Regions from separate parts of the Actinoplanes sp. NPDC024001 genome, predicted to be linked through region 2. Evidence: riboswitches for the same ligand, from Rfam matches in the RefSeq annotation. Region 2 holds a riboswitch; the other holds the start of a gene.
What was found. A riboswitch is a leader RNA that binds a small molecule or an ion and turns the genes downstream of it on or off. The one in region 2 is predicted to bind cyclic di-AMP.

Region 1: another riboswitch for cyclic di-AMP. It lies ahead of AB0F81_RS26615 (C40 family peptidase); the one in region 2 lies ahead of AB0F81_RS28730 (C40 family peptidase).

What each region holds. Positions count from the first base shown of each region.
Region 1 covers NZ_JBEZZB010000072.1:30,357-46,278, forward strand. Annotated here, with positions in the region: gene AB0F81_RS26560 (alpha/beta-hydrolase family protein) at 1-279, shown strand, start outside; gene AB0F81_RS26565 (AAA family ATPase) at 300-1,037, opposite strand; gene AB0F81_RS26570 (CHAD domain-containing protein) at 1,034-2,578, opposite strand; gene AB0F81_RS26575 (YwqG family protein) at 2,762-3,619, opposite strand; gene AB0F81_RS26580 (heavy metal translocating P-type ATPase) at 4,217-6,400, shown strand; gene AB0F81_RS26585 (helix-turn-helix domain-containing protein) at 6,629-7,228, opposite strand; gene AB0F81_RS26590 (hypothetical protein) at 7,312-7,488, shown strand; gene AB0F81_RS26595 (DUF2269 domain-containing protein) at 7,485-7,988, shown strand; gene AB0F81_RS26600 (DUF305 domain-containing protein) at 8,056-8,250, shown strand; partial or broken gene AB0F81_RS26605 (heavy metal translocating P-type ATPase) at 8,386-8,670, shown strand; gene AB0F81_RS26610 (hypothetical protein) at 8,683-8,814, opposite strand; gene AB0F81_RS26615 (C40 family peptidase) at 8,918-9,502, opposite strand; cyclic di-AMP (ydaO/yuaA leader) riboswitch at 9,509-9,685, opposite strand; gene AB0F81_RS26620 (metal-sensitive transcriptional regulator) at 10,381-10,680, opposite strand; gene AB0F81_RS26625 (heavy-metal-associated domain-containing protein) at 11,295-11,573, opposite strand; gene AB0F81_RS26630 (metal-sensitive transcriptional regulator) at 11,621-11,887, opposite strand; gene AB0F81_RS26635 (MFS transporter) at 12,062-13,486, shown strand; gene AB0F81_RS26640 (hypothetical protein) at 13,616-14,302, shown strand; gene AB0F81_RS26645 (ABC transporter permease) at 14,906-15,922, shown strand, end outside.
Region 2 covers NZ_JBEZZB010000082.1:14,219-30,140, reverse strand. Annotated here, with positions in the region: gene AB0F81_RS28740 (glutamine amidotransferase) at 1-495, opposite strand, end outside; gene AB0F81_RS28735 (MurT ligase domain-containing protein) at 485-1,705, opposite strand; cyclic di-AMP (ydaO/yuaA leader) riboswitch at 2,086-2,273, shown strand; gene AB0F81_RS28730 (C40 family peptidase) at 2,313-3,095, shown strand; gene AB0F81_RS28725 (IS256 family transposase) at 3,692-4,954, opposite strand; gene mraZ (division/cell wall cluster transcriptional repressor MraZ) at 6,556-6,987, shown strand; gene rsmH (16S rRNA (cytosine(1402)-N(4))-methyltransferase RsmH) at 7,218-8,273, shown strand; gene AB0F81_RS28710 (hypothetical protein) at 8,467-9,261, shown strand; gene AB0F81_RS28705 (penicillin-binding transpeptidase domain-containing protein) at 9,267-11,594, shown strand; gene AB0F81_RS28700 (UDP-N-acetylmuramoyl-L-alanyl-D-glutamate--2,6-diaminopimelate ligase) at 11,694-13,157, shown strand; gene murF (UDP-N-acetylmuramoyl-tripeptide--D-alanyl-D-alanine ligase) at 13,154-14,545, shown strand; gene mraY (phospho-N-acetylmuramoyl-pentapeptide-transferase) at 14,542-15,660, shown strand; gene AB0F81_RS28685 (putative peptidoglycan glycosyltransferase FtsW) at 15,724-15,922, shown strand, end outside.

The sequences.
Region 1 (15,922 bases), on a different contig from region 2:
GAGGACGTCGAGGGGACGAGTCCTCGGGGAATCCCGCCGGGCATCCGGTGGCGGCCGATCACCACGTTCTTCCAACTGCTGATCGACATGAAGAACGCGCAGGTGCCCGGACGTTACCGGGCCTGGGGGCACGACTATCGGCCGGACCTCGCGCGGTTCATCAGCGAGGTGTACGCACTGCCTGCCACGCCGGAGCAACTGGACCGGATCGAGACAGCGCTGAAGTCACGTGAGGTCCAACGGGAGCGGCTGTTCGAGCATCGTGCGACGGGCCGATAGTGCTCGCCGGCTTGCCGGGTCTATGACGGGCGGAGTTCGGCCCACAGCTGCTCGTAGGAGATCGCGGCGCGGCTGCGCGGTGCGAAAGCGGGCACGGGCGCACGCTGCTCGGCCATCTGCTCGATCATCGACAACGCCGGCACGATCGTCTGCGCGACGTGGGGATGGTCGCGGGAAAGCGTGGCGATGACGTCGCGGTGCAGCTTCTTGCGGCGGTCGGCCATCGAGAAGAAGGCCTTGACCTGCGGCTGGTGGCCGCCGGCTTCGGCGACGAAGCTGGTCAGCTGCTCGAGGGTGCGCAGCGACAGGGTCGCCGGGATGAGCGGGACGACGAGCAGGTCGGACGCGTGCATGACGTTCTCCGACACCAGGGAAATGCTGGGAGGGCAGTCCAGGAAGACGATGTCGTAGTCGCCGGACAGGGTGCTGATCAGCTGGCCGAGTTGTCGTGTCCGCTTCTTGGTGTCGTCGAGTTCGAGGTCCATGTTGCGGTAGCTGAAGTCAGCAGGGAGCAGGTCGAGGCCCTCGAAGTCGGTCGCCTTCAGCGCCGCCGCCAGCGAGCGTCCACGGGTCAGCAGAGCCCGGCTTCCGCCCTTCACGCGCGGACGCACCCGGAACAGGAACGTGGCCGCCGCCTGGGGATCAAGGTCCCACAGCAGCGTACGCTGCCCCTCGCGCGCCGCCAGGTAGGCCAGGTTGACCGCGGTGGTCGTCTTACCGACGCCGCCCTTGATGTTGTACATCGCGAGCACCTTCATCGGCCCGTCCTCACCAGGTGTATCCGGTCCCGGCCGGCCGGTCGGCTGAACCGGGCGAACGCCCTTTCGAAGTCGGCGCGGGCCCGCTGCTGGTCCGTGCCCAGATGGGCGACGAGTTCACCCATCGCGAGCAGGGCCCTGGTGGGTGCGTTCGCCGCCCGCATCTGTTCGGCGAAACCGTAGAGCGTCTGCTGCTGCACGTCGGAGTCCTGGAACCGGCCGAGGACGTTCTGCAGGTCCTTGAGGTCGGACACCACGCGCTTGCGGGCGGTGTCGTCACTGACCGGCGCGAACAGCTCAAGGGCGTAGCGCAGCTCCTTGCACCGCTTGCGGAGCGAATGCAGCGCCTCCGGCGGTGAACCGGGTCCGATGGCGGCACCGTCACGCACCACGCGCCGATAGGCTCGCCCGATGCTCCGGTTCGCCAGCGTGCCGACGGTGAGTTTCGGCGCGGAGGCGGGCGCGGATCCGGACAGCTCTGCCAGCGTGTCCTCCCAGCTGGACAGGGTGCTCCGGAACCGGGCTGAGCGCAGCCCGCGGACCAGGCTGCGCCGGGCGGCCGACCGGTGGCGCCGCAACTGGTCGGCGAAGGGCTGCAGGTCGTCGGCGTCGGCGGCCACCAGCCAGCCGGCCATCTCGGGCAGGCCCAGTTCGTAGACGTCGAGGTCGCGGACCGGGGTGGTCAGGTCGCCCAGCCACTTGAACGCCGGCTCCCAATGCTCCGACACGCCTTCCGGCAGCGCGGGGCGACCGAGTTTCAGCGTCGAACGGGTGCGCCGGACCGCGACCCGCAGGTCGTGCAGGAACTCGGTGTCCACGTCGTCGAGCACCCCTGCAACGTTGGCGCGGATCGTGGCGAGGTACGCGGACCATTCGGTGACCAGTAGCTTGGTCGCCGGCGCGGACCGGCCGATTCGGATCTGCCGCGCACCGGTGTCGTCGCGGGGCGGGACGACCGGGGCCGGCTTGACCGGACACAGTCCCGCCGCGGCGAGCAGGCGGGCCGCGTTTCGCGCCTCGTTGCCGTACCCACGCAGGGGTTTGACGCTCAGCCACGTGCTCGCCGCCGCGTCCGTGGCGTGCTCGACCAGCTCGAACCTGACCAGGATCTTGCGATCCTCGTTGCGCAGCGCGCCCTGGCGCAGCCGGTGGGTCTGCCCGTCGAGCACCATCAGAGCGCGAATCGTCGCCACGGGCGCCAACGCGTCACGAATCCCACCCGCTGGCAGGGCGCTCACGAGCGCCGGCCAGCGCGCGTCCGCGATCGGCGTCGTCAACGGCTCGCCGCCCTTCTCCGAGATCAGCACGAGCCGCTGACCTGCCGGGTCGGACAGGTGGTAGAGGGCGAGCCCGGCCGCCGCCAGCCGCCGGTCGAAGGTGTCGAGGGCTGCGCCGTGGACGACCGATGGGGGGTCGAACTCGACGGCGAACTCGTCGCCGATGGCGGCGCCGACGGCCTCCGCAGTGATCGGATCATCGTTCGGTCCGGGCAGGCCGAGCAGCTGGGCGCGGCCGACCACGAGGTACGGCGGAGGGGACATTCGACGCATATGAATTCCGGCTCAGAGTTTCGTGACTCGGGCGGACCGAAGATGAGTCCAAGAGTAACGATGAAAGACGAACGGCGCTCGCGCCTCATCCCGGCGGGACGGCCTGCAAGCGTCCCAGGCCCCAGCACGCTCAGGCTCAGTGATCCGGTCGACGGTTGCCGCCTTGTTGGTCGGTCATTCGGTGAACTCACTGAAGGAGAGCGCCTCGTCGAACCGGCGGGCCGCGAGGTCTTCGTGGCGAATCAGGAACCGGCCGTTGACGTACTCTTCCTCGGGTACACCGAACTGGGCCAGCGGCACCCATTCGCGCATCACCCGAAACTCCTCTTTGTCGGAGGCGACCGTGTTCTCCGGATACGGCAGGGCGCTGATCTGTTTCTTGCGGTCGGCGTCGGCGAGCACCCATTCCGGGGGATTCTGCGCCGAGATGCTGTATCCGCCGACCTGGACGTCCGTGTGCGCCCAGGGCTGCTCGGGCCAGAGTCGCAGGGCCAGGGCGCGCATCTCGCGGCGGTGCGGCATGGCGAAGGCCATCTGCTGTTTGAGGCCGTGCAGGTATTGCTCCGGCTTCGCGATCCAGTCGGGCAGATGCGCCTGGATCGTGGCGAACAGGTCCTGTTCCGGGGCGGTTTGCTGGTCGGCTGCGTCGCGCGTCGCGGTTTCGGTGCCGGCCGGCACGTAGATCACGCGCGCGAACTCCTTCTCGCCGGCGGGGGAGCAGGCATCCATGGCCGATTCGGCGTCCAGGAAGAACAGCAAAGAACCCGTGGCGGGCAGCGCGATGCCGGGGATCGTGGGCAAGGCCGCGCAGTCCAGGAAGAATCGGTACGGCAGTGGGCTGCCGTTGGTGTCCGACGGCCAGGCGATATCGGCCGGTAGCTGAGGCAGCCCGCCGAGCCTCCCGGCACGAGGGCCCGCCTCGTGTTCGCCGGCGACGATCCGAAACCGGAGCACGCTGGCAAAGGCGGCGACTTCCTCCTCGGGGAAACCTTCGCCGCTCGCCGCATGCCGGAATCGATCATGAAAATCCATGGTCGCGGATCTTATAGGAGGGGCAGCTCGGGCGCGAGCTGCGCCTCACGGACCGTGCTGAGCAGTAGGTATCAGGGGAGGCCGAAGGAGCGCAGCACCCGGTCGATGCGTGCGCGATCTGCCGTGAGCGGTTGGCGCGCGGACTGCGGTCGGCGTCGATCAGCTCGCCCGGCGAGGAGCGCGGGCACGACACCCGCGTGTGGTTCGGGCGGCGGCTTGCGAGATGAAACCGCCACGGCGGATCCGCTCGGAGCGGCCGAACAGGTTGGGCGCCGAGCAGTGGAAGTACCAGGAGCCGTGGCCGCGGTCGGACAGCCGTGGGCGTTTGTTCTCGACGTCTGCGCTGCTGGTTACGGCATCCGCATCGCTTGAAGGTCTTGTCCAGACTCGCCTCGCGGTCCTCGGCCGTCGCGCCGGTTGTATCGAGCGTGATGGCTGCCCCTGCTGTCGGGGAGTCCCTGTGGGAGGGGGAGGTCCATGGAGTGCGGGTGTGCCGCGGGGCTCCCCGCCGTGGGCCCGTAGTGGACCGCCGCAGATCCTTCCGCTCTTGCGGTTATACCCCCGGGGGGTATACCTTCATCATCGGAGGTGGTCGACATGCCGACCCACAGCGAACACGACAACATCCACCAGCACGGCCACGAGCATCACGCGGCCGCCGCGACGCTCGATCACGCGGGCGCCCATGAGAAGGTTCATCACGCGACCGCCGGTCACGACCACCATGCCCGCGGGCCCAGCGCCGGGCACCACGCCGGTCACGGGCACGAGGGCCACGACAAGCACGCCGGTCACGACCCGGAGATCTTCCGCCGCAAGTTCTGGCTGAGTCTCGCCCTGACCGTCCCGATCGTTGCGACCAGCCACATGATCATGGACTGGTTCGGCTACAGCCTCGACTTCCCCGGCATGGCCTGGGTCGGCCCGATCCTGGGCACCGTGGTGTTCTTCTACGGCGGCTGGCCGTTCCTGGCCGGCGCGGTCAGCGAGGTCCGTGACCGGGCTCCGGGCATGATGCTGCTGATCTCGATGGCGATCACGGTCGCCTACACGGCGTCGCTGGCCACCAGCCTCGGCCTGTTCGACCTGGACTTCTGGTGGGAACTGGCGGCGCTGGTGACCATCATGCTGCTGGGCCACTGGCAGGAGATGAAGGCGATCGGCCAGGCCCAGGGAGCCCTTGCCGCGCTGGCCGCGCTGCTGCCCGACGACGCCGAACGCCTCAACAGCAGCGGCAGCATCGAGCGGGTGCCGGTCGCTGACCTCGCCGTCGGAGACACCGTCCTGGTCCGCTCCGGCGCCCGGGTGCCCGCGGACGGCCGGATCGTCGACGGCGCCGCCGAACTCGACGAATCGATGATCACCGGCGAGTCGAGACCGGTCCCGCGCGGCGAAGGCGACCGGGTGGTGGCCGGCACGGTCGCGACCGACTCGGCGATCCGCGTCCGCGTCGACGCGGTAGGGGAGAACACCGCCCTTGCGGGCATCAGCCGGCTAGTCGCGCAGGCACAGGCCGCAGGCGGGCGAGCGCAGGTGCTGGCGGACCGGTTCGCGGCGATGCTGTTCTACATCGCTACTGCGGCCGCGGTGCTGACGTTCGTCGCCTGGTGGCTGCTCGGCGACGTGGACCAGGCCGTCGTCCGGACGGTGACCGTGCTGGTGATCGCGTGCCCGCACGCCCTCGGCCTGGCGATCCCACTGGTGATCGCCTTGTCGACGGCGTTGTCGGCCAAGGCCGGAATCCTGGTCAAGGACCGGCTGGCCCTGGAGCGGATGCGTACCGTCGACACGGTGCTGTTCGACAAGACCGGCACCCTGACCAAGGGCGCGCACACCGTGACCGGTACCGCCGCAGTCGACGGGTTCACCGACACCGACGTGCTGCGCATCGCCGGAGCGGTCGAGGCCGACAGCGAACACCCGCTCGCCCGGGCGTTGACCGCAGTCGCCCACGAGCGGGGCCTGCACGATCGAGCGACGGGGTTCCGTTCGCTGACCGGCCGCGGCGTCCAAGCGGTCGTCGACGCCCAAACCTACGCCGTAGGCGGCCCGGCCCTGCTGCGTGAGCTCGGCGCCACCGCGCCCGCCGGCTTGCAGGAAACGGCCGCGCAGTGGTCGGCGCGGGGTGCGGCGGTGCTGCACCTGCTGCACGTCACCGACGGCGCGACACCCGAGGTGATCGGTGCGTTCGCGTTGGAGGACGAGGTTCGCCCGGAGGCCCGGCAGGCCATCGAACAGCTGCGCCGTGCCGGCATCGGCAAGATTGTGATGATCACCGGGGATGCCCGGCCGGTGGCCGAGGCCGTCGCCGCTGACCTCGGCTTCCGCCCCGGCGTCGACGAGGTGTTCGCCGAGGTGCTGCCGGCCGACAAGGACCGTACGGTCGCCGAGCTGCAGGCCCGCGGCCTGCGGGTCGCGATGGTGGGCGACGGTGTCAACGACGCCCCGGCACTGGCCCGAGCCGACGTCGGCCTGGCGATCGGGGCGGGGACGGACGTGGCGATCGAGTCCGCCGGCGTCGTGCTGGCCTCGTCGGACCCGCGTGCGGTTACCGGCGTGATCCGGCTGTCGAAAGCCTCCTACCGCAAGATGATCCAGAATCTGGCGTGGGCGGCCGGCTACAACATCGTCGCCATCCCGCTCGCCGCCGGCGTGCTGGCCTGGGCCGGGGTCACGTTGAGCCCGGCGATCGGAGCGGTGCTGATGAGCGCCTCGACGATCGTCGTCGCGCTCAACGCCCAACTGCTGCGCCGAGTGAACCTGACCCCGCAACAGCAGTAAACCAACCTGACGGTCCCACCCCACCGGCTGGCGTGGCCCTGGCAGCGATGCTGCCGGGCCACGCCGCTGCCTACTCACGCACGGCACGCAAAGACCGCACCGCGACGCCGTGGCCATGTGGGATCAGCTGCGGACGGGCGTCCGTGTGCACACCTTCGGGCGCCGTCCCGGCACCTGACCTGTCCAACGACCGTCAGGCATCGACCTAAAGGTGCGGGAGCCTCGTGGTCACCGTGGTGGCATCAGGCCGGACCAGGTGACCTCGAGCAGACGTTCGCGGCTGTCAGCTGACGACGACGAGTGTGCGGCCGCCAGCGCGTGCAGGCAGAAGGCGGCCAGCTCGGCTGGCGGTACATCGGTACGGGCGGCGCCTGCGTCGACGGCGTCGGCGACGACTGAGGTGACGAGTTCGTGCAGCCGCTGATGGGCTGCCGGCATGTGCGAGGCCCGGTGCAGGGCTATCGCAACCTGGGAGATCGGCCCATGGTCGCGACCGTCGTGCTCGGCATGCGCCCCGGTGCTGGACAGCCGTAGATAGGTGGCCAGCAGGGTCCGCAGCCTTTCGCCTGGTTCGCGGTCTTCCGCGGCGACGCTGGTGAGTTGGTCGAGGTGGGCGGTGACCTGACGTTCGTGCCAGGCGGCCACGATGGTCTGCACGTCGGGGAAGTACTTATACAGCGTGGCCCGGCCGATGCCGACGTGCGCCGCGATCTGCGACATGTTGACCGCCAGACCGTGTTCGGCGATGAGGGTGGCGGTGGCGTCCAGGATGGCCGCGTGCACAGTGTGGCGGTGCTGTTCGACGGTCGAGTCCCACAACTTCGGCACTCCTGCATCGTACGCATTGCCGGTCGCAACTCACTCTGTCATTCTCAAGACACTCTGTATCGCAAAACCGGGAGGGTGAGGAGATGCCAGGTCAAGAGCGGGTCCCCGAGGAGGCTATGCCGCGCTGGGTGAAGGTCTTTCTTGTCCTCGGCGTGCTGCTACTGGTCGTGATCGGGGTGGCGGTGCTGACCGGTCATGGTCCCGGTCGCCATCTGGGCCATGGGTCGGTCCCGGCTGCTGTCGACGGCGAGCCGGGGTGAGGCTGCCGGTGGGGCTGCGCCGGACGGGTCTGCTGTTGCACATCGCTGCGTCCGTCGGATGGCTCGGTGCCATTGCGGCCTCGCTCGTGCTAGCCGGCCTGGCCGTCACCGCCGACGACCCGCGCACGGTCAACGCCGTCTACCTGATCCTGGAGCAGCTCGGCTGGTACGTGCTGGTCCCGTTCGGGATCGCGAGTCTGATCACCGGGGTGACCCAGTCCCTGATCACTGTGTGGGGCCTGGTCCGGCACTACTGGGTGGTCGTCAAACTCGTGCTCACCGCGTTCGCCGTCGCCGTCTTGCTGCTATACACGCGGACTCTCGAAGCTCTCGCCGATACGGCGCGCGTCGCGGCGGACGGCGGACCGCCGATGACCGCCACCGCGTCACCACTCGTTCATGCGGCCGGCGCCGCGATCCTGCTGCTGATCGCACTGGCGCTCTCGGTGTACAAGCCCCGCGGGCTGACTCCGGCCGGACACCGCCGACGCCGCACATGAGCATGGGCTCGGGCATGGACCACGGCGCGATGCCCGGCTTGATGACCGACGCCGCCATGAAAAGCTCATGGACGCCAAGAGCGCGGCATGCGACAAGGATTTTCTGACCATGATGATCAGCCACCACGAGGGCGCGATCGAGATGGCCCGAACCGAGGTGGCGCAGGGTTCCCACCCGGAGGCCAAGGCCCTCGCGCAGAAGATCGTCACCGATCAGCAGGCCGAGATCGCCATGATGACGACCGTCCTCGCACGCCTCTGATCCCGTCGATCCGCGGACGGCCAGGCCTGACGCGCCTGGCCGCCCCGGCCCACTGGCCTGCGCGGTCGGTGTCGTACACGGTATGTGCGAGACGGCGTGGCAACTCCGCGAAACCCGGCAGAACGAAACGGATCTTTGGAAGCCGCCGCCGTGATCACCACGTGCATCCTCGCCGGCCGCTACTTCGAGGCCCGCCCCGAGCGCTGTGCCGGCGCCGCCATGCGTGCCCTGCTGGAACTCGGCGCCAAGGACGTCGCGGTGCTGCGCGGCGGCACTGAACGGCGGATCCCGGTCGCCGACCTCGCGGTGGGGGACCGGTTCGTGGTGCGGCCGGGCGAGAAGATCGCCACCGACGGTGTCATCGAGGACGGCACCTCGGCCGCCGCCGCGGGCATGCTGACCGGCGAGTCGCAACCTCTTCTGGGCCTTCGCCTACCACGTCGCGGCGCTGCCGCTGGCCGCGGCATGCCTGCTCAACCCGATGATCGCCGGAGCGGCCATGGCGTTCAGCTCGCGGTTCGCCGTCGCCAACAACTTGCGGCTGCGCCGCTTCACCAGCATCACGAATTAGTCGTACGACAGCGCCGCCTGCACCCCCGTCAAGGAAGGGTGCAGGCGGCGCTGTGTGATGTCCGGACGCGACGTGCGGTCAGTTGGGGGAACCGACTCAGACCAGGCGCCGGACCACGTAGTTCTTGCTCCAGATCTTCTGCTTGGTGACGGTCTTGCCGGTTCGCGGTGCTGCCCACATCTTGCCGCCACCGGCGTAGATGCCGGCGTGCGTGCCCTTCGTCCCCTTCCGGATGACGATGAGGTCACCGGGGCGGGCGTTGGACTTGGCGACGGCCTTGCCGTACCGCTGCTGCAGGTGGGCCTTGTGCGGCAGCTTCTTGCCAGCCGCCTTCTTGTAGACGTACATCGTGTAGCCCGAGCAGTCGAACCGCTTGGGCCCGGCCGCGCCGAACTTGTACTTCTTGCCCTTGTGCTTCGCCGCTTCGGTCATGACCCGGTTCGCGGCCGCCTTGGACTTGGCGGCCTGGGACGCCGCTGCCTTGACGGTGATGCCGGTCTGGCTGAATGCCACGTTGGTCTGTGAGGACACCTGCGTGAGTGCGACCGTCGAGGACGGCGTCGCGGCGGAGGCTGACTGCGGGGTGCCGAGCCCGCTGGTCAGAAGACCGAGACCCACGGACAGGGCGAGAGTGCCGACTCCCAGGGTACGGGCGGGCCGGCTCAGGGTACTTACGTGCACGGTGAAGGAATCCCTCCGGCACGCCTGCGAGGTTAGCTGTCGGATTCGGGCGCGAAGGTTGCCCGGCCGCACGCTGGCGGCTTCACCCCAAGGCCCTCATAGCCCGGCCGCCGCAGTACGGCGTGCCGGTCGAGGACCGATGGTGGTTCCCCCGTCCCTGCCCCCGATTGCCTCATGACTCGTCATGCTCCTCTCGCGCCGCCGGACCGGGGCAGGGCTCGGCGTGGTCCAGGTCGGCACGACCGGCGAACCTGTGCCCGCCGCCCCTCCTTGATAGCCCAGGCGGCGTCGGTTCCGGCTCCGGAAGGCGATCACGATCAGTGACGGAGGTGACGAGGTGTGTCCGATTGGAAGACCAGTGCGAGGTTTGTCGACACCCGCTGCTCATGCTTGGTCAGCCCAGAGTGCTTTTGATCTGTGAAGGGGAACACTCCGATTTGCACGCGGTTGCTGGACGTGGCCCCGGCAGAGTTCCCCGGTCTGTCGCGTCGACGAAGCCGCCGCGACGGACCTCGATGCGCACCGGTACGGCCACTCCTGCCGACAGTGCCGTTGTGCAGTCAAGCATCGAATCCCCCGCAGGACTACGAACGGCACTCATCGCCGCGGCTCTGATGCTGCTGACCTGTGCCGCGGTGCTGGCCGTTCGGAAGCGGCGGCGCCGGGCCGCGGCGGCCTCGGCGACAGCCGACCGGCGAGAGCTTTGTGCCCTACTGCGCAATGAGCGCACACCGGTCTCGGCTGCGGCCGCGCCGATCTTTACCGCACCCCACGCGGGCGGGCAGCAGCAACGCGCGGTCGGGTCGGTCGACTCGGCGCAGGCCGCGCCGCAGCTGCGAGAATGGATTGGACCCGGTCGGTAGGAACGGGTGGCCGGCTCAGGACTTCACGAGCCGGGCGATCGCCGCGCTCGCTTCCTTGATCTTGGCGTCCACGTCGCCCTCGGCGGCGGCGTGGACCACGCAATGGCGCAGATGGTCCTCGAGCAGGCCAACGGCGACGGCGTGCAGGGCGCTCTTGGCGGCCGAGATCTGGGTCAGGATGTCGATGCAGTAGGTGTCCTCGTCGACCATCCGCTGCAGTCCGCGGATCTGACCCTCGACCCGCTTCAGCCGGGCCATCAGCGCTTGTTTCTCCGCCGAGTACCCGTGTGGCCCGGCCGGTTTCGCCTCACTCATGCCGTGCAAGATACCCGGCACCGGTATGAACCCGTCTCGGCTGCGGACGCGTCCCGGCGGTGCCGCGCCCGCCGGAGTGACCAGGCGGCCACCGAGCTCGCGATGTCGTAACGTGACCCGGTTACCCGCCCCCACCAGCCGACAGCCACGCCGTGGTAGCCGTCGACCCGATACCCGATACCCGATACCCGATACCGCTACCGGGCTGTGCACCGACGTCGACACCTATCTGCGCGGCCTGCCGGTCCCCGAGCAATACCGCGACCTGGTGCACACATCCCACGACCCGCGCCTACTGGGCGCCTACGCGGCCGGTCTGCGGCCTCGCCGCCCGGCAGCAACCGCCACGACCGGCGTCACCCCACCCGGCTCGCTGTGCACAGCCGGCCACCGTCCGAGCCCGCGACGGATCCGCAGGCCGCCGACACGTGGCGGCAGGAGACATCCGACGTCCCGGGCCGATTCGCGCCCCTGGCCGCCAGCCGCCGGTTCATCACCGACCTGCGGGCACTGCTGTGACTCCGTGAGCCGCCGGGGGATGCTGCGGCGTCTGGCGGAAGGATTCACAGACACCCTTCCGCCAGACGTTCTCGCGGCATGGCTGACGCGGAGGCTCAGCGCACCAATTGATAGCCGGCTGCGGCGACGGCCGCAGCCACGCTGTCATCATCGAGCGCCGCGGCGCTGGTCACCGTGACCGCCCCGGTGGCGACGTCGACGCTGACGTCACGCACGCCGGGAACATCGGTGAGCTGCTTACTGACCCGGCCGGCGCAGCCGCCGCAGGTCATCCCGGCGACCTGATACACCGTTCGCGTGCCGTCCGGCACCGTCGCCAGTTCGGTGACCGGGGTCGTGGTGGCGCAGGCGCAAGCAGTATCGCTGCCGCACATCGGCTTCTCCTCGCTGTCGTGTGACTGGTACCGAGCCGGGGGAGCGGTCACGCCCGGACGAGCCGGGCGATGGCGTCGGAGGCTTCCTTCAGCTTCGCGTCGGCGCCCGGCCCACCGTCGCGGGCCGCGTCGACGACGCAGTGCGCGAGATGGTCGTCGAGCAGCCCGAGTGCCACGGTCTGCAGCGCCTTGGTCGCGGCGGACACCTGCGTGAGGATGTCGATGCAGTACGTCTCGTCGTCGACCATGCGCTGCAGGCCCCGGATCTGGCCCTCGATGCGGCGCAGCCGCTTCAGGTAGTAGCCGTGAGCCATGGCCCGCTCCCTCCAGCCGCCGCTACCGTACCCCCCTAGGGTATCCCAGTAAAGCGGCAGTCCAGCGCTGTGACGCGGAAGTCAATCGACGGACGCCCTTGACCCCGTATACCCCCCGGGGGTAACAATGACGCCGAACAGGATACCCCCTGGGGGTACTTAGGAGGTTCGGTCATGTCCCGCAGTCCGCACCGGTGGTGGGCACTCGCGCTCATCGCCCTCGCCCAATTCATGGTCATCATGGACACCTCGATCATCGGCGTCGCCCTACCGAAGATGCAGAACGACCTCGGCTTCACACCGAGCAATCTGTCCTGGGTCTTCAACGCCTACGTCGTCGCGTTCGGCGGCCTGCTGTTGCTCGGCGGCCGCCTGTCCGACCTGTACGGCGCCCGCCGCATCTTCGCCACCGGCTGGGCCGTCCTGCTCGCCGGATCCGCTGCCGCAGGCCTGGCCGGCACCGTCGAACTGGAGCTGGCCGCCCGGGCCGTTCAGGGGGCCGGTTCCGCGCTGATCGCCCCGTCGGCGCTGACGCTGTTGATGATGCTGTTCGGCAACCGGCCCGCCGAGCTCACCAAGGCCCTGGCCCTGTACGGGGCGGCCGCACCGGCCGGTGGTACCGCCGGGGTGTTCCTCGGCGGCGTCATCACCGAATACGTCAGCTGGCCGTGGGTGTTCTACCTCAACATCCCGATCGCCGTGCTCGCCCTGGTCGCCACCCCGGCACTCATGCCCGCCGGCGGCAACCGACCCGGCAGCCTCGATCTGGCCGGTGCGCTCACCGTCACCGGTGGCCTAGCCGCCACCGTCTACGCCATCGTCCGCGCCCCCGAGATCGGCTGGAACACCAGCCAGACGTGGCTCACCCTTGCCGGTGCCGCCGCCCTGCTGACCGCGTTCCTGGCCATTCAGGCCCGCCGCCGGGAGCCGCTGATGCGGCTCGGCATCTTCGCCAATCGCAACCTGTCGGCTGCCAACCTCGCCCAGTTGCTGCTCGGCGCGGCGTGGATCCCGATGTGGTTCTTCCTCAACCTTTACCTGCAGCAAGTCCTCGGATACAGCGCCTTCCCCAGCGGTGCCGCGCTGCTGCCGATGACCGTCCTCATCATGGCCGGCATGATCGTCCTCGCACCGCGGGTCATCGGCCGGTTCGGCACCAAGGCCACGCTGGTCAGCGGACTGGCGATGCTGGCCGCAGGCCTCGGCTGGCTCGCCCTGATCCGCCCGAGCGGCAGCTACCTGACCGACGTGTTGCCCGCCTCGCTGGTCGCCGCCCTCGGCATGGCCCTGGCCTTCATCCCGTCGCTGGGCACCGCCCTGTCCAGCGCCCGCCCGCAGGAAGGTGGCCTGGCCTCCGGCATCGTCAACACCAGCTACCAGGTCGGCTCCGCGCTCGGCCTGGCCGCCATGACCGCCCTGGCCGCCGCCCACGGCGCCGACACCCTCGGCGACCCGACGGCCCTCACCAACGGCTACTCGACAGCCCTGCTCGGCGCCGCCGGCATCGCCGCCGCAGCCGCCGTCCTAGCCGCGATCACCCTCACCGGCCGCGACCGTGCACCGGCCACGCAGCCGGACAACACGCCGGCACCCCGATGACCGGCGGGTGCTGTACCAGTGCTCCGCCGGGACCACCGGCAACAGGCCCCGGCGGAGCACCGGACCCGCAGCACGGCGCCAGCACTGCCATCGACACGTCCGTCACGCTTAGCGAAAGAGATGATCGCAATGTCCACCACCCTGGCAGTCGCCAGCCCCGTCACCATCACCGGCTCCGCCAGCCGCGCCGCCCGCGCCGGACTATGGGCACTGCCGGCCTACGCGCTGCTGTTGGGCCTGAGCACCTGGACCCACCAGCCCTCGGTCGACGACTTCGACGCCTACGCCCGCTACATCACCACTGACGTGTTCCTGATCAGCCATCTCGGCGCCAGCATCCTCGGCGCCGCACTCGCCGTCCTCGGCGTGACCGCGGTCACCACGCTGATCTCGCACGGCCGCGCCGCCCGCACCGCCGTCACCGGCCTGGTGCTGACCACCGTCACCAACGTGTTCCTGGCCGCCACATTCGGCAGCGCCACCTTCGTCCAACCCGGCATCGGCCGTGCCCACCTCGATGGCACGCCCGGCATGCCGGCCCTCAACGCCGACACCGCCTACGGCCCCACCTTCTTCGCCGTAGCCCTGACCGCCACGTTCTTCCTCATCGTCTCCGCGGTCGTCCTCGGCACCGCGATCGCCCGTACTGACCGGCGACTGCGCTGGCACGGCGTCGCCTACGCCGTCCTGCTCCCGGCCTTCGCCGTCACCGGCTTCGCGTTGCAGGCAGCCCAGCCGTGGACCGGCTTCACCCTCGCCGCCGCGACCGCTGCCCTGGCCGTACGCCTGCCTAGGCTCCAACGGCGTCAGCCGTGACGGCCGAATCCCGCCGACGCCTTCGAGGCCCGCCCACCGCACGGTGGCGCGGGCCTCGCCGGTGGGCGAGTTCCGCAATCAGCTCTCGGCCGCGACTATGTCGTTGGTGCGGGGGCGGCGAGGATCGACTGCACCGTGGCGGTCACGATCCGGGCGGCCCGCGCCCGCGTCGAGACGGGCAGGCGGATCTCCTCCGCGGGCACTGGCGGCAGGACCTCGGGAGCAGGTCGAAGATCGCTGTATCGCCTGCGGCTGCCGTCTTCAGCCGATCGGCCCACAGCAGGCCGTCGCCGACGTGGCGCCCCAGCGATTCGTTGACGACCTTGACCCGTCCACCCTGTCGATTGCGTCCAGCCGTGGCCCGCTCTGCCAGGACAGCCCTCCGCAGGCCAGCAGTTGGTAGCTGCGGCAGCGGTCGCCCTCGGAGCGGGTGCGGACCAGACCGTGGCGGTCCACGTCCCGCTCGCCGATGGGATGCCCCCGCCCCAAATCTTACCGACGCTGCGTCGGTATAGTTACCGACGCCTTGTCGGTAAGCTTGTTGGGGGAGCCATGTTCCTGGCGTTGCGCGAGCTGCGGTTCGCGCGTTCGAGGTTTGCGTTGATGGGCGCGGTGGTGGCGCTGATTGCGGTGCTCATGGTGCTGTTGTCCGGGCTGTCGACCGGACTGGTCAATGACGGTGTATCCGGGCTGCGGCAGCTGCCGGTCACCGCGTTCGCCTTCGCGGACGGCACCCGCGCGGACGGCGCGTTCTCGCGCAGTGTCATCGACGCCGGCCAGGTGGAGACCTGGCGAGCGCAGCCCGGCGTGGAGGCGGCCGAGCCGTTCGGCAACACATTGGTCAACGCGCACAGCGGCGCCGGCGCGCCGGTCGACCTGGCCCTGTTCGGCGTGCGGCCCGGCTCGTTCCTGGACCCGGTACCCGCCAGCGGAACGCGACTGGGCAGCGCCGACGGGATCGTCGTGTCCAGCACCCTGCTCGACGCGGGGCTGCGGCTCGGCGACAAGATCATCATCGACCGGCTCGGCGTCGAACTCACCGTGATCGGGGCGACCGCCGATCAGCGTACGTTCGGGCACGTCGATGTGGCCTACCTGCCGCTCGACACCTGGCGAAAGATCCACACCGGCGCCGACGGCGAGGCGACCGCCGTAGCGATCAAGACCCGCGACGGTGCCACACTGGACCTCGCCGCCGGGGACAGCGCGGCGCGCACCACCAGCATGACGCTCACCGACGCCTTCGCGACCTCACCCGGCTACAGTGCCGAGACTTCAACCCTGACGCTCATCCAGATCTTCCTGTACGCCATCTCCGCCCTGGTCGTGGGCGCGTTCTTCACCGTCTGGACCATCCATCGCCGTCACGAGCTGGCCGTGCTGCGAGCGATCGGCGCGTCCCGGGCGTACCTGCTGCGCGACGGCCTCGCCCAGGCACTGCTCATCCTGCTGGCCGCCTGCGGAACCGGTGTGCTGGCCGGAGTCGGTACGGGTGCCCTCGTGGCCGGCGGGGACGTGCCGTTCGCCCTGGAGACTCCCGCCGTCCTGACCGCGGCCGCCCTGCTGATCATCCTCGGCCTGCTCGGCGCCGCCACCGCCATCGTCCGTATCGCCACGGTG
Region 2 (15,922 bases):
CGCCAGCGGCGCGGCGTGCGCGCCCAGGTGGGTACGCCCGCCGTGGTTCTCGAATCCGGTCAGCGGCGGCAGGCCGAGCCGGGGGTCGACGTCGCCCCGCAACTCGCCGACCGCACGGGTGACGCCGCGGTCCGAGGAGAGGTCCAGCAGTCCCAGTCCCGCGCACTTCGCTCCCTTGGCGAAAAACGAGTGACCGAGCAACTGGTAACCGGCACAGATGGCAAGAACCGACGCGCCCTGGTTCACCGCGCGGTGCAGACCACCGTCGGTGATCAGCCGCTGCGACGCGAGCGCCTGCGGGCCGTCCTCGCCGCCGCCGATCAGGTAGATGTCGGCCGTCGACGGCATCTGCTGGTCGGAACGGACCTCGTAGGTCTCGACCGGGATGCCACGGGCGGCCGCCCGGTGCGCCAGGATCAGCAGGTTGCCCCGGTCGCCGTACGTCGACAGAAGATCGGGGTAGATCCACACGATCCGCAGGGCCTCAGTTGACACGGTCCAACTCCGCTCGGATGTCCTGGAACGCCGTGTAGTTGGCGATCACTTCGAGGCGGCCGGGCGGTACCGCCCGCAGCGCCTCGTCGAAACTGAGTACGTGCCGGAACGGCACCTGGTTCACCTGGAGCCGGACGGCCAGGTCGTAGGCCCGGTCCCCGGTGATCAGAACCGGACGGGTGCGCAGCGGCGAGAAATCGACGTCCCACAGCCACGACGTGTCCAGGCCGTCGGGGTCCCGCGCGTTGATGGAGAGCAGCGTAGGGGCCATGTCGGCCATGTCGAACGCCTCCAGCCAGCTGGCCGGGTTCTTGGCCAGCAGCAGGCGGATGTTGCGGCCGTCCCGGTCCACCTGGGCGTAGCGGCCGGCGATCGACGTCACCCGGGAGAGGCGGGGGAGCGCCTCTATCGGGCGGACTCCGAACTCGGCGGCGACCGCGAGCGCGGTGGCCGCGTTACCGATGTTGACCCGTCCCGGAAGCTGGAGCTTGACCAGGTGCCAGTCGCCGCGCGGGTCGATCACGCCCTCGTCCTCGACCACCCAGTTCGGGCGGGGACGGCGCAGCGGGCAGCCGGTGCACCACCACTCGCCGCCGGAGCGCTCGATCGGGTGGCCGCTCTCCGGGCAGACGAACGAGTCGTCGAGCCAGCGCTGGCCGGCGCTGAACCAGGTCACCTGCGGGCTGCTGCTGGCGGCCCAGACCACCATCGGGTCGTCCGAGTTCGCCACCACCCGGATCTCGGGGTGGCCGGCGAGCGTGGTCTTCCACAGCTGCGCCATCATCGCCACCTCCTTCGCCCGGTCGAGCTGGTCGCGGGAGAGGTTGAGCAGCGCCACCACCTTGGGCCGGGTGGAGTCGATCACCTGGGCCAGGTAGTGCTCGTCGACCTCGAGCACGGCGAACGGAGTGTGACCTTCCTTCGCCAGCGCCGAGGTGTGGCCGGTCGGCATGTTCGCGCCGAACGAGTTGGTGGCGACCCGGCCGAGCACGCCGACCGCGGCGGCGGTGAGCCGGGTGGTCGTGGTCTTGCCGTTGGTGCCGGAGACGAGCGCCACAGCCCGGCCGGACGAGAGGTGGGCCAGCAGATCCGGGTCGATCTTGAGGCCGATCCAGCCGCCGATCACCGAGCCGTCGCCGCGTCCTGCTGCCCTGGAGAGCGCTGCCGCGGTCTTCGACGCGGTGGTCGCGACCTTGGCGATGAGAGGCATCTTCCCGTCCGTCACGCCAGCGAGGGTACCGGACGCAATTGTTACGTCGAGTTGCCAGACCATCAAGATCAGCACACGGCCGCATTGTCCCCGGTCCGGGCGTTTCCGGCGAGGAACCGGGGTTGCGCCGGACTTTTTCTGTGTTCTGGTTCACCCGTAACCCTAGACGCTGCGTGTTTGGCTCATCGCTTTGCGTCGCGGCATTTGTCTCGCTGAGCTAACAAACTGGACAGTCCCCAGTGTGCCAATTACGTAGCGTGATTGTCCCCACGCTGACGATCAAGCCGGAATTCAGGTAGCAAGGTTCCGCCGGCAGCAAACGCTCGCCGGTCGCGACGAACCGGTTCACGCCGAGCCCTGCCCCGGACCGGACGACGCGACCGCCTTAAGCACCGAAAGACACAAGGCATCAGGGGGCAGGGACGGGGGACCCATTACCGGTCCGTCCCGCACCGCAGCAGTCAGGCGGCGCATTCGGGACAACCTTGGGGTGAAGCCGCTCCGGCGGCCGGGCAACCTTCCCGCCCGAACCCGACAGCTAACCTCGCAGGCGTGCCGGAGGGAATTCTCTACCGTGCACGAACACAGTTCGCGCCGGGGCCGTCGCATGTCCGTCGGTACCGGCACTGTCGCACTGTCTCTGGGTCTCTGCCTCTGCGCCGGCCAGCTGGTCGCCGCATCGCCCGCCGCGGCGTCGACGCCGACCAGCGTCGTCCCGGTCGCCGCCAGCTCGGCGGCAGCGAAGGTCAAGCCCAAGCTGAGCGCCTCGCTCAGCACCCGGAAGCTCTCCAAGGGCTCCACCCTCAAGGTCACCGCCAAGGTCATCAACCCGCGTACGGGCAAGGTCGCCAAGGGCACCGTACGGCTCCAGAGCTGGAGCAAGGGCGCGTGGCGGACCGTCGACAAGGCCACCGTCAAGAGTGGTGCGGTCAGCCTCACCATGAGGCCCAGCACGGCGGTGACCATCCGGACCTACTTCAGTGGCACCGGCTACAGCCCGGTCTCCACCAAGAAGGTCAAGGTCTCGGTCCGGCCCGGCGGCGCCGCGGTCCTCGCCGAGGCCAAGAAGCACACCGGGGCGCTGTACCTGTTCGGTGCGGCCGGCCCCAAGCGGTTCGACTGCTCCGGCTTCACGAAGTACGTCTACAAGAAGGCGGTCGGCAAGAGCCTTCCGCACAAGGCGAACTCGCAGCAGAAGTACGGCAAGGCCGTCTCCAAGGGCAACAAGCAGATCGGCGACCTGATCGTCTTCCGCAAGGGTTCGTACGGGTACCACGCCGGCATCTACGCCGGTAACGGCTACATCTACGACTCCCCGCACAGTGGTGCGCGGGTCGGCAAGCACAAGATGTGGAGCAAGAACTACGTGGTGCGCCGTCTCGTTGCGTGAGCGGTGCGCGGTCCCGCGGCTGGTTCAGCGTGCGGGACAGTAGTAAGTAAGGAAGAGGAACTACGCCTGTGGGGCACGACCCGGTTCGGGTCGTGCCCCACAGGCGTTCCCGGGGTTGATCCGTCGTCGCTTGTTCCGGCCGGGCCGCTGTCCCTCTGCTGAGCGCTGCCGGCCAGCCGCGTCGCGGCTCCGCCCGCCGCCGGGGTGGGCGGCGGCGCCGTCCAGGAGCAGATCCGCAAGGACGCCCGACCGCGGACCCCGCTCCGGGCTCCTGCCATCACATCGGCTGCCGGTCACCCGATCACCTTCCCCGCTCCTCTTACCTCTTACCGCCGCCTCGCTCGCGTCCCCGCGACCATCTACGACCACCTGCCTTCCCCCTGCCTCCGGCCGACAGCAGCACCGCTCCGAGCAACGGTGGATCCCGCTTGGCTGACAGCCAGCGTCGTCTCCGGCCGGCCGAGGCAACTCTCAGGCGCAGCCGGGCGGACCGGCTGGCGGTCAGCGTCGTTTCCGGCTGGCCGGGGCGACTCTTGGGCGCGGCTGGGTGGGCCGGCGGGATTGTCAAGATAACGGTGTAACTCGATCTATATGGGTTAGTTGCGGCCTGCGGTGAGGCGGCCGTCGAAGGCGAGGTCGAAGGCGTTGAGGGCGGGTTTCCAACGGGTGATCCAGCGGCGGCGGCCGGCGCCGGTCGGGTCCAAGGCCATCACGGCGAGGTAGACGCATTTCAACGCGGCCTGTTCGTTCGGGAAGTGCCCGCGGGCCCGCACGGCCCGCCGGATCCGGGCGTTCACGCTCTCGATCGCGTTCGTCGAGCAGACGACTTTGCGGATCTCGGTGTCGAAGGCCAGGAACGGCACGAACTCGGCCCAGGCGTTCTCCCACAGCCTGACGATCGCCGGATACTTCTCGCCCCAGACCTCGGCGAACTCCAGAAACCGCTGTTCGGCAGCGGCCTCGGTGGGTGCGGTGTAGATCGGCTTCAACGCCTTGGCGATCGCGTCCCGGTGCTGACGCGACGCGTATTTGAACGAGTTCCTGAGCAGGTGCACCACGCAGGTTTGCACCACCGTCCGTGGCCAGACGGTGTTGATCGCATCGGGCAGGCCGGTCAGGCCGTCGCAGACAGCCATCAGCACGTCCTCGGCGCCGCGGTTCTTCAACTCGGTGCACACGCTCAGCCAGAACTTGGCGCCCTCACCGCCGTCGCCGGCCCACAACCCGAGGATGTCGCGGGTGCCTTCGGCGGTCACGGCCAGGGCCACGTAGATCGGCCGGTTGGCGACCTTGCCGTCACGGACCTTGACGTTGATCGCGTCCAGGAACACCACCGGATACACGCGGTCCAGGGGCCGGTTCTGCCACTCGGCCATGCCGTCCATCACCTTGTCGGTGATCGTGGAGATCGTCTGCCGCGACACCTCGGCGCCATACACCTCGGCCAGATGCGCGCTGATCTCCCCGGTCGTCAGACCCTTCGCCGACAGCGACAGCACCATGTCCTCGACACCGGTCAGCCGGCGCTGCCGCTTGCGGACGATCTGCGGCTCGAACGAGCCGTCCCGGTCGCGGGGCACGGTGATCTCGACCGGGCCGACATCGGTCAGCACCGTCTTGGCCCGCACACCGTTACGCGAGTTCCCGCCGTCCTTGCCGGCCGGATCGTGTTTGTCATAGCCGAGGTGATCGGTGATCTCCCCGTCCAGGGCGGCCTCGATCACCCGTTTGGTCAGGTGCTGCAGCAGACCGCCTTCGCCGGTCAGCTGCAAGCCCGCAGCGCGGGCCTGCTCCACCAGCCGGCCGACCAACTCGGCGTCCACACCCTCCGGCGCCGCCGGATCCTTCTTCTTGGCCACCGCCGAAGTATCCACGGCGGCATCGATCGTCATGGTCATCAGGTGTCTCCTTGATCAGGAGTTACACCGTTATTCGTACAGTCCCGGGCCGGCTGGCGGTCAGTGTCGTTTCCGGCTGGCCGGGGCGACTCTTGGGCGCGGCTGGGTGGGCCGGCTGGCGGTCAGTGTCGTTTCCGGCTGGCCGGGGCGACTCTTGGGCGCGGCTGGGTGGGCCGGCTGGCGGTCAGCGTCGTCTCAGGCCGGCCGGGGCAACTCTCAGGCGCGGCCGGGTGGACCGGCTGGCGGGCTGACGGTCAGTGTCGGTTCGGATTGGCCGAAGCTAGTCCCGGGTGCAGCTGGAGGAATCGGCTGGCCGCCAGGGCTGTCTGCAGGCGTTCGAACAGCGCTGAGAGCCAGCTGACCAAGATCGGCATGCGCTCACGAGCGGGCGCTCCCCGGCAGTATCGGCGAGCGTCCTTGTCGCTGGCGATCATTCCTTCCACAGGCTGAGGGTGCGATCATGCCGCCTGCTCCGGGGCCGGCGGGCACCTGCCGAACCACCATGAGCGGCACCTAGGGAGTTGATCTCGACACTCGGCGAACGGCTGGGCGCGCTCGGCCGTCGGTGAGGCGGGTATTGAGCTGCTGGTTGGGTGGGTGAGCGACGGCTGGGTGTGCTCGGCCGTCGGCGAGGTAGGTGTTGGGGCGCTGGTTGGAGGTGGGGGCGACGGCCGGGCCTGATCGGCCGTCGGCGAGGCACCTGACGGAAGCGGGGTTCGGCCGGCTGGTGGTTGCGTGGCCGGGGGCGAGAGAACAGGCGTAAGCGTCGGCCGGGTTGTGGCAGGCGCGCGCGGTGCGCTGTGGGCGGGCTCGTTGGTTTGGGCGATCGGCTGAGCGAGGGGCGATGGTGGTCCCTGCCGTGCGGTGCCTCCGTGGGGGGAGGTGCGGGCCCTCCATGCCGGGAAGACGTGTGGTGCCTCCTGTTAGGGAAGCGCTGTACCTTCCTGCCGGAAGAGCGGGCTGTGCCTTCCTGCCGGAAGAGCGGGCTGTGCCTTCCTGCGGGGAAGAGCGGGCTGTGCCTTCCTGCGGGGAAGAGCGGGCTGTGCCTTCCTGCGGGGAAGAGCGGGCTGTGCCTTCCTGCGGGGAAGAGCGAGCGGTGCCTTCCTGGAGGGAAGAGCGGGCTGTGCCTTCCTGCCGGGGAGAGCTGAGCGGACAGGAGAGAGGCGGGCGCGCGGCCGACGCGCAACAGGACAGCGTCACTCGCTGCAGCGCTCCACTTTCCTCCCCCGGAGCGCTCCACTTCCCTCCCCGCAAGCGCGCGAACGGCTGTGAGCAGCCTCGGAACGGGGACATTTCCGCCCGGCCGAGCTCGATGTCGGAAACCGGACCGGGTCGATCATGGCTGGGCCCTCCACTCAGCGCCACCCTCCGTGAACTGCGGTTTCGTGCGCGAAAACGGCTCGTGAGCGGGCCCATTCGGGTTGCAGGTGGAGGGAAGTGGAGTAGAGTGGGGCTCAGTGGCAGGACCGAGGAATTTTGCACCGAAGCCTGCCGGCCCGAGTTGAGAGGCGGACCGACTCCACCGCGAAGGAGCGGACGCCACGGCAAGGGGGGAAGGGCCGATGTTCCTCGGCACGCACACCCCGCGCCTGGACGAGAAGGGCCGGCTGATCCTTCCGGCGAAGTTCCGTGATGAGCTGGCGGGAGGTGTCGTGATCACGAAGGGGCAGGAGCGCTGTCTTTACGTGTTCCCGATGCCGGAGTTCCAGCGCATCGCCGGTCAGCTGCGCGAGGCGCCGGTGACGAACAAGGCCGCCCGGGCTTACGGCCGGGTGTTCTTCGCCAGCGCGCACGACGAGGTGCCCGACAAGCAGGGCCGGGTGACGATCCCGGCGCACCTGCGGGAGTACGCGAGTCTCGGGCGCGACCTCGTCGTGATCGGGGCCAGCACACGGGTCGAGATCTGGGACAAGCAGTCCTGGGACGACTACCTCTCGGCGAGCGAGGAAGAGTTCGCCGACATCGAGGAGGGGGTGCTGCCCGGCGGACTGTAAGGCGTGGCACTCGGTGGGCCGCTGGAAATCCGGCCCGGACGCCACTGCCGCCGTACTGCGAGATCTCCAGCCGCTCCCGCTCCTGGCGCCTCTTCCCCGGCGCCAGGCGCGTGTCCGGGGCCGGGTGACACCGGCACGGGACATGAGCGGATGGGGATCTGGCGGTACGGATGGGCGACCGGGCCGGAACGGCAACTGTAGAACCGGGTGAAACGCGGGCGGGTAAGGCAATGGGGGTCGACATGGGGGAGCCGCGGGGCGTACACGTTCCGGTGCTGCTCGAGCGGTGCCTCGAGCTGCTCGCTCCCGCGCTGGAGCTGCCGGGCGCCGTCCATGTCGATTTCACGCTGGGTCTCGGCGGGCACGCCGAGGCGGTGCTCGAGCGTCACCCTGACGTGATCCTGATCGGACTCGACCGGGACACCGAGGCTCTCGCACACGCACGCCGCAGGCTGGAGCGCTTCGCCGGCCGTACGCATCTGGTCCACGCCGTCTACCACGAGCTGCCGCGGGTTCTCGACGAGCTGGAGATCCCGGCGATCCACAGCGGACTGTTCGATCTCGGGGTTTCCTCGCTGCAGTTGGACGAGGCGGATCGCGGGTTCGCCTACGCACAGGACGCTCCGCTGGACATGCGGATGGACCAGTCGCGCGGGATGACCGCCGAGGAGATCGTCAACACGTACGAGCCGGGCGAGCTGGTGCGGGTGCTCCGGCAGTACGGCGAGGAGAAGTTCGCGCCCCGGATCGTCTCGGCGATCGTGCGGGAGCGGGCGAAGGCCCGGATCACCTCGACGGCCCGGCTCGCCGAGCTGGTGAAGGACGCGATCCCGGCCGCCGCGCGCCGAACGGGTGGAAATCCCGCAAAAAGGACTTTTCAGGCACTACGTATTGAGGTGAACGGCGAGCTCGACGTCCTCGAGTCGGCGGTTCCTCATGCTTTGGACGCGTTGGCGCCCAAGGGGCGTCTTGTGGTGATGAGTTATCAATCACTGGAGGACAGGATCGTCAAGCGCGCACTCACCGCGAGGTCGCGCAGCACCGGGCCGATCGACCTGCCGGTCGAGCTTCCCGGGACCGGTCCGACGCTGCGGCTGCTGACCAGGGGGTCGGAGCCGCCCAGCGAGGAGGAGGTGGCGGCGAACCCGAGGGCGGCCTCGGTCAAGCTGCGCGCCGTGGAACGGATCGACGAGCAGGAGCAGGGACGTAGGCACAACCAGGCACCGGGGACCGGCCGCGAACGGCCCCGGATGGCCGGGCCGGCCCGCGGTCGGAAACCCGAGTAACCCGGGGAGACAACGCGCGGGAGACGAGGGCGGTTACGCCCGGGGGCGAAACAGAGGGGGAGGGACGAGCATGAGCGAGCGGGACGACGCGCCGCGGTCGGGGGGCCGGTCGGCGCAGTCGCGCACCACGGCGGGACGGCGTGACCGTGAGGACAGCCGCGATGCGGCGACCCGGGGAACTGGCGTCCGGGGGGTGCGCCAGTTCTCCGTTCGGTCCGACACGCGCCGGTCCGGGATCCAGGACGGCAAGCTCGGACCGGACAAGCCGGGCACGCCCGGCAACCAGACGACAACCAGCCGGGGTACGCGGGGCAGCGCGCCCGCGAGCCAGGCGTCGGCCGGCCGGGGTACGCGCGGCGGAGCGTCCGGGAGCCAGGCGTCGGCGGGCCGGGGTACGCGCGGCGGGGCGCTCGGCGGGGGCAGGCAGGGCGCGTCCGGGAGCCAGGTGACGGCGGGCCGGGGTACGCGGGGCGTGCTCGGCTCGGGCAAGCAGGGCAAGACCGGAGCGGTGGAGGGAACCGCCGCGCTGGCGCTGGAGGTCACCGAGCTGGAGGTCACCGCCGCCGCGCCGCAGCCTGCGGGCCGGCCGCGGCTCTGGGTCGCGCCGCCGGCGCCGATCCGGGCGCCGCGGGCGACGTTCGCCGCCGCGGTGATCGCCGTGGTGCTGGTCGGCGTGCTCGGCATCCTGCTGATCAACACCAAGACGATGGAGCAGTCCTTCCGCCTCGACGCGCTGCGCAAGGAGAAGGTCGCCCTGGACAAGCAGCAGCAGGGGCTGGAGCAGCAGCTGATCCAGGCGTCCAACCCGGGCAACCTGCAGGCCGCGGCCCGCCGGCTGGGCCTGGTGCCGGCCGACGCGCCCGCCATGATCCGGCTGCCGGACGGGAAGATCATCCGTACGCCGACGCCCGGCCGGGGCCAGCCCGCGGTGACCGCCCAGGACGGGCTGACCAACGCCGGCACGCCGACCACGGGCACCGGGAGGTAGGCGCCGTGGCGCCGCGAGACGACGACGAGACACCGCGCCGGGGTACACCTCCCCGGCGCGGTTCGTCGCGTGAGGTTCCGGCTCCCGACGAGCGCGAGGAGGGCGCCGGGCGGCGCGGGCGCTCCGCGATCGGGGACGCCCGGGCCTACACCCCGCGCGGGCGGACCGTGGCCGAGCGGGGCCGGGCGCCGCGTTCCGGGCGCACCACCGACCCGTTCCGGCCGGCGCTGCAGGTGCTCGACGGCGGCGAGACCGGTCAGCGGGCGCGCGGGCGCAACGGGCGTCCCACGAGCCCTCCCGAGGAGCGCGAGCAGCCCCAGCGCGGCCGCCCCGCCCCCGAGCAGGACGATCGGCGGGCTCCCAGCCGTACGCAGAAGGCGCCGGAGAAGGACGACCGGCGCGCACCCAGCCGTACGCAGAAGGCGCTGGAGAAGGACGATCGGCGCGCACCCAGCCGTACCCCGAAGAGGCCTGAGAAAGACGATCGGCGCGCGGCCGAGCGTATGAAGAAGGAGCGCACGCGAGGGCCGGAGAACGGCCGGCCACCGCGCCGGCCGAGGCCGGTGCCGGCCGAGCCGCCGAAGCTCGCCAACAGCACCCGCCGCCTGCGGCTCGGCACCGTGCTGGCGCTGAGCCTGTTCGTGGCGATCGGCGTGCGGCTGGTCGTGCTGCAGGTGGCGACCTCGCCGGCCGAGGCGAAGAGCCTGCTGGACGCCCGGGCGGACCGGCTGACCACGGTCGAGCTGCCGGCGCCGCGCGGGCGCATCCTGGACCGCTCCGGCAAGGTGCTGGCGCACAGCGTCGAGGCGCGCTATGTCTACGCCGACCCGGAGAACCCGGGGCTGCAGCAGAGCATCCCGGCGACCGCCGCGCAGCTGTCGCCGCTGCTGGGCATCTCGCGCTCCGAGCTGATGGCGGACATGCAGCGCAAGAAGGTGCTCGGCGGCTGGACGCAGTTCCGCTACCTGGCGCGCGGTGTGGACATGGCCGTCGCGGACCGGATCGACGCGATGAAGCTGCCCGGCATCTACACGCACAGCGACGAGCGGCGGGACCTGCCCGGCCGGGACCTGGCGGCGAACCTGATCGGCTTCACCGGCGACGACCACCACGGTCTGGCCGGGCTGGAGGCGCGTTACGACGACCTGCTGCACGGCACCGACGGCAAACGGGTCTTCGAGACCGGCAAGGGCAACCTGAACATCCCGATCGCCGGCGGCTACGAGCAGACCACCGCCGCCAAGCCCGGCAGTTCGCTGCAGCTGACCATCGACCGTGACCTGCAGTACCGGGTGCAGCAGATCCTCGGCGCCGAGGCGAAGCAGCGCAACGCCACGGTGGCCGGCGCGGTCGTGCTGGACGCGCGCACCGGGGAGGTGCTGGCGCAGGCGAGCTACCCGCCGTACAACGCGGCCAAGCCGCTGGAGTACCAGCCGGAGGACCGGGTCGACGTGCCGACCAGCGTGGTCACCGACCCGGGGTCGACGCACAAGGCGTTCATCTTCGGCGCCGCGCTGCAGGAGGGCCTGATCACGCCCGAGTCGACCCTGAAGATCGGCCCGGCGATCGACCGGGGTGGCGAGCGGTTCGAGGACACCCACGAGATGCCCAAGAACACCCTGATGACGATGCCGGGGCTGCTCGCCTACTCGTCCAACGTCGGCACGATCCTGATCGGCGAGATGCTCGGCAAGGAGAAGATCTACGAGTACCAGCAGAAGTTCGGGCTGGGTAAGGCGACCGGCGTGGGCATGCCGGGCGAGGCCGAGGGGCAGCTGCTGAAGCCGGAGGACTGGAGCGGCTCAGCGGCCGGTTCGGTGCCGATCGGGCACAGCGTGTCGGCCACGCTGATGCAGATGGCGGCCGGTTACGGCGCGATCGCCAACAACGGCACCTGGATCCAGCCGCACCTGATCAAGGCGACCATCTCCGGCAAGGACGGCAAGGTCAGCGAGGCGGCCGCGCCGGAGACCCGCAAGGTGCTCGATCCGGACGTGGCCGCCGAGCTGCGGACGATGATGGAGGCCGTGGTCGACGTGAAGGGCGGCACCGGCAAGGCCGCGGCGGTGACCGGCTACCGGGTGGCGGGCAAGACCGGCACCGGCAAGATGCTCATCGACGGGCAGTACACCAGCCACAACGCCAGCTCGTTCGTCGGGATGGCGCCGGCCGAGGACCCGCGGTACGTGATCGCGGTGTCGATGGACGTCTCCTCCGGCGGTGGTGGCGACGTGGCTGCCCCGGCGTTCAGCCAGATGATGTCCTTCGCGTTGCTCCGTAACCATGTGCCACCGTCCGGTACGAAGCCGCCGACCTTCAAGATCCATCCATGAGCCCTGGCCGCATGGCGTTGACAGGAACCAGTGCGGCACGGGGTAGGGTCTGACGCCGTGTCCGGCATTCCCCGACCCGAGACCGTCGCGCCGTACCCGTTGCAGCAGCTCGCCGAGCTGCTGCCGGCGGCGCTGACCGGTGGTGACACTGAGGTCACCGGGGTCACGCACAGTAGTGGTTCAGTCCGTCCCGGCGATCTTTACGCCGCGCTGCCCGGTGCGAACCGGCACGGCGCGGAGTTCATCGCCGATGCCGCGCGATCGGGCGCGGTGGCCGTCCTGACGAATCCGGCCGGGCGGGACGCCGCGCTCGCCGCCGGGCTGCCGGTGCTGGTCGCCGACGACCCGCGGGCGGTGCTCGGCGCGGCCTCGGCGGCGATCTACGGCGAGCCGTCCCGGCGGCTCACCATGATCGGCGTGACCGGGACGGCCGGCAAGACGTCGACGTCGTACCTGGTGGAGGCCGGCCTGCGGGCCGCCGGGCTGGTGACCGGCCTGGTCGGCACGGTGGAGACCCGGATCGGCGAGCTCGTGGTGAAGAGCGTGCGGACCACCCCGGAGGCCACCGACCTGCAGGCGATCCTGGCCGCCGGCCTGGAACGCGGCGTGCAGGCCGTGGTCATGGAGGTCTCCAGCCACGCCCTGGTGATGGGCCGGGCCGACGGGATCCGGTTCGCGGCCGGCGGCTACACCAACTTCGGCCAGGACCACCTGGACTTCCACCCGACGTCGGAGGAGTACTTCGCGGCCAAGGCGCGGCTCTTCGACGGCCGGTCCGCGGTCGCGGTGCTCAACCACGACGACCCGGCGCTGCGGCCGCTCTACCAGCCGGAGACGGTCACCTACTCCGCGGCCGGCGACCGGTCCGCGACCTGGTGGGCCTCGGACATCGCGCCCTCGGCTTTCGGCCAGCGGTTCCTCGCGCACGGCCCGGACGGTCTCGTGGTGGAGACCGGCGTGGCGCTGCCCGGCCTGCACAACGTGGCGAACGCGCTGCTCGCGCTGGCGCTGCTGGTCGCGGTGGGTGTCGATCCGGCGGTCGCCGGCCGGGGCATCGCCGACTGCCGGGGCGTCCCCGGCCGGCTGGAGCAGGTCGCGGCCCCCGGCGAGGTGCTCGGCGTGGTCGACTACGCGCACAAGCCCAACGCGATCGTCGCCGCGCTCGCCGCGCTGCGCGAGCTGGCCACGACGCGAGGCGGCAGGCTGATCTGCGTGATCGGCGCCGGCGGTGACCGGGACAAGGGCAAGCGGCCGCTGATGGGCGAGGCCGCGGCGCAGGGCGCCGACCTGGTGATCATCACGGACGACAACCCCAGGACCGAGGACCCCGCATCCGTACGCGCTGCCGTGCGCGCCGGGGCGGAGGGCGCGGCGACGGCTGCCAAGGTCGTCGAGGTGGCCGGCCGTCGTGCGGCGATCGACGAGGCGGTCCGGATGGCCGCGGCCGGCGACGTGATCGCGGTGCTGGGCAAGGGCAACGAGCAGGGCCAGGAGGTCAACGGCGAGGTGCTGCCGTTCGACGACCGCATCGAGCTGGCCGCCGCGCTGGAGGGCCGACCATGATTACCATGACCTTCGCCGAGATCGCTGAGATCACCGGCGGCCGGCTGGTCAACGCCGCGGAGACGGTGACCGTGACCGGGCCCGTCGAGTACGACTCCCGCAAGGTCGGCCCGGGTGGCCTGTTCGTCGCGTTCGCCGGCGAGAAGGTGGACGGGCACGACTTCGCCGCCGCCGTGGTCGAGGCCGGCGCGGCCGGGGTGCTCGGCACCCGGGACACCGGTGCGCCGGGCGTCGTCGTCGCCGACCCCCTCGCCGCGCTGGCCGCCCTGGCCCGGGTGGTGGTGTCCCGGCTGGACAAGCTGACCGTGGTCGGGCTGACCGGGTCGTCCGGGAAGACCACGACCAAGGACTACATCGGGCAGCTGCTCGGCCGGCTCGGGCCGACCGTGGCGCCGGCCGGGTCGCTCAACAACGAGCTGGGCTTTCCGTACACGGTGCTGCAGGCGACCACCGAGACCCGGTTCCTGGTGCTGGAGATGGGCGCCCGGGGGATCGGCCACATCCGGTACCTGACCGAGATCGCCCAGCCGCGGATCGGCGTCGTCCTGAACGTCGGCGCGGCGCACATCGGCGAGTTCGGCTCGGTCGAGGGGACCGCCCTGGCGAAGGGCGAGCTGGTCGAGGCGCTGCCGTCGTCCGGTGTCGCGATCCTGAACGCTGATGATCCGCTGGTGTCCGCCATGGCGTCCCGCACCTCCGCTGCCGTCGTGGCTGTGGGCGAGGATTCCTCGGCGGCATTGCGGGCGACCGAGGTGGCCGTGGACTCCACGGGGCGCGCCTCGTACCAGCTTGTTTCCGGCGACAAATCGGGGAATGTCCGGTTGGCGGTCGCCGGGCGGCACCAGGTGGCGAACACCCTGGCCGCCGCCGCGGTGGCGCTCGCCGCGGGCATGGACTTCGACGAGCTGACCGCCGCGCTCGGCGAGGTCGGCATCGTCTCCGGCCGCCGGATGGACGTCTTCGACCGGCCGGACGGCGTGCGGGTCATCGACGACTCGTACAACGCCAACCCGTCGTCGACCGCGGCCGCGCTGCGGGCGCTGGCCGCGATGGGCGAGGGCCGGCGCACCACCGCCGTGCTGGGCTACATGGCCGAGCTCGGCGAGTTCGAGGTGTCCGGGCACGCCGAGGTGGGGCGGCTCGCCGCCGAGCTCGGGGTGGACCGGCTGATCGCGGTGGCCGGCAACGCCCGGCCGATCCTGGACGGTGCCGCCGGCTTCACGGGGTGGCCGGGCACGGCGTATCTCGCCGCCGACCAGGACGCCGCAATCGAGATCTTGAAGGAGGACCTGCGCGCCGACGATGTCGTGCTGGTCAAGGGTTCCCGGTACCGCACATGGGACGTCGCCGACTGGCTGCGGCGTTCCGAGGAGGTTCAGCCCACGTGAGGGCAGTCATCGTCGCGGCCGCGGTCGCCTTTCTCATCTCGCTGTTCGGCACCCCGATCGCCATCCGGGTCTTCTCGGCCCTCAAGGCCGGACAGCCGATCCGCTCCATCGGCCCCGCCACCCACATGGGCAAGAAGGGCACCCCGACGATGGGCGGGGTGGCGTTCATCATCGCCACGGTCTTCGCGTACGTCGCCGGGCACCTGGCCCTGACCACGCTCCCGGAGCGGCAGATCGCCCAGGAGAAGCCGACCATGACCGCGCTGGTCCTGCTCGGCATCTTCGTCTTCTGCGGCGCGGTCGGCTTTCTGGACGACTTCCTGAAGGTCCGCAAGCGCAACTCGGACGGTCTCAGCGCCAAGGGCAAGCTGCTCGGCCAGCTGATCATCGGTACCGGCTTCGGCATCGCCGCGCTCTACTTCCCGAGCACCAACGGGCAGACGGTGGCCAGCGAGCGGATCTCGTTCATCCGGGACGTGGACTGGCTGGACGTCGGCAAGGTCGGCTCGGTCATGGTCTTCGTCTTCGTGATCATGGCGATGTCCAACGGCGTGAACCTCACCGACGGTCTGGACGGTCTCGCCACCGGCGCGTCGATCCTGGTGCTCGGTGCGTACTCGCTGATCGGTTTCTGGCAGTACCGGCACTGGTGCGGTGACGACGACTACGTCGGCGAGGCGGGCTCGCTCACCGCGCAGCACTGTTATCAGGTCCGAGATCCGCTGGAGATCGCGATGATCGCGGCCGCCGCGGCGGCGGCGTGTGTCGGCTTCCTCTGGTGGAACACCAACCCCGCGCGGATCTTCATGGGCGACACCGGCGCGCTGGCGCTGGGCGGCCTGATCGGCGGTCTCGCGGTGGCCACCCGGACCACCCTGCTGTCGGTCATCATCGGCGGCCTCTTCGTGATCATCACGATGTCCGTGGTCATCCAGATCATCTCGTTCAAGACCACCGGTAAACGTGTCTTCCGGATGTCGCCACTGCAGCACCACTTCGAACTGGCGGGCTGGAGCGAGGTCAACATCGTGGTCCGGTTCTGGATCATCGCGGGCATCTGCGCCGCGATCGGCCTGGGCCTGTTCTACAGCGAGCACCTGGCGGTCATGGGATAGATCTCGCGCGACACGCCCGAGACGTGACGGCCCCCGATGTGGACACCGGACGATGATGAGGGAATGGCGGACGACCGTACTCCGATGGCCCGCCCGTCGCTGAGCCGGCAGCTGCTGCCCGCGGTGCACGGGCTGCTGGCTCGACCCCTGTCGTCGTACTACCTGCTGATCGCCAGCTCGGGTCTGCTGCTGCTGATCGGGCTGACCATGGTCTTCTCGGCGACCAGCGTGAAGGCGTACGCGGAGAACGGTGACGCGTTCT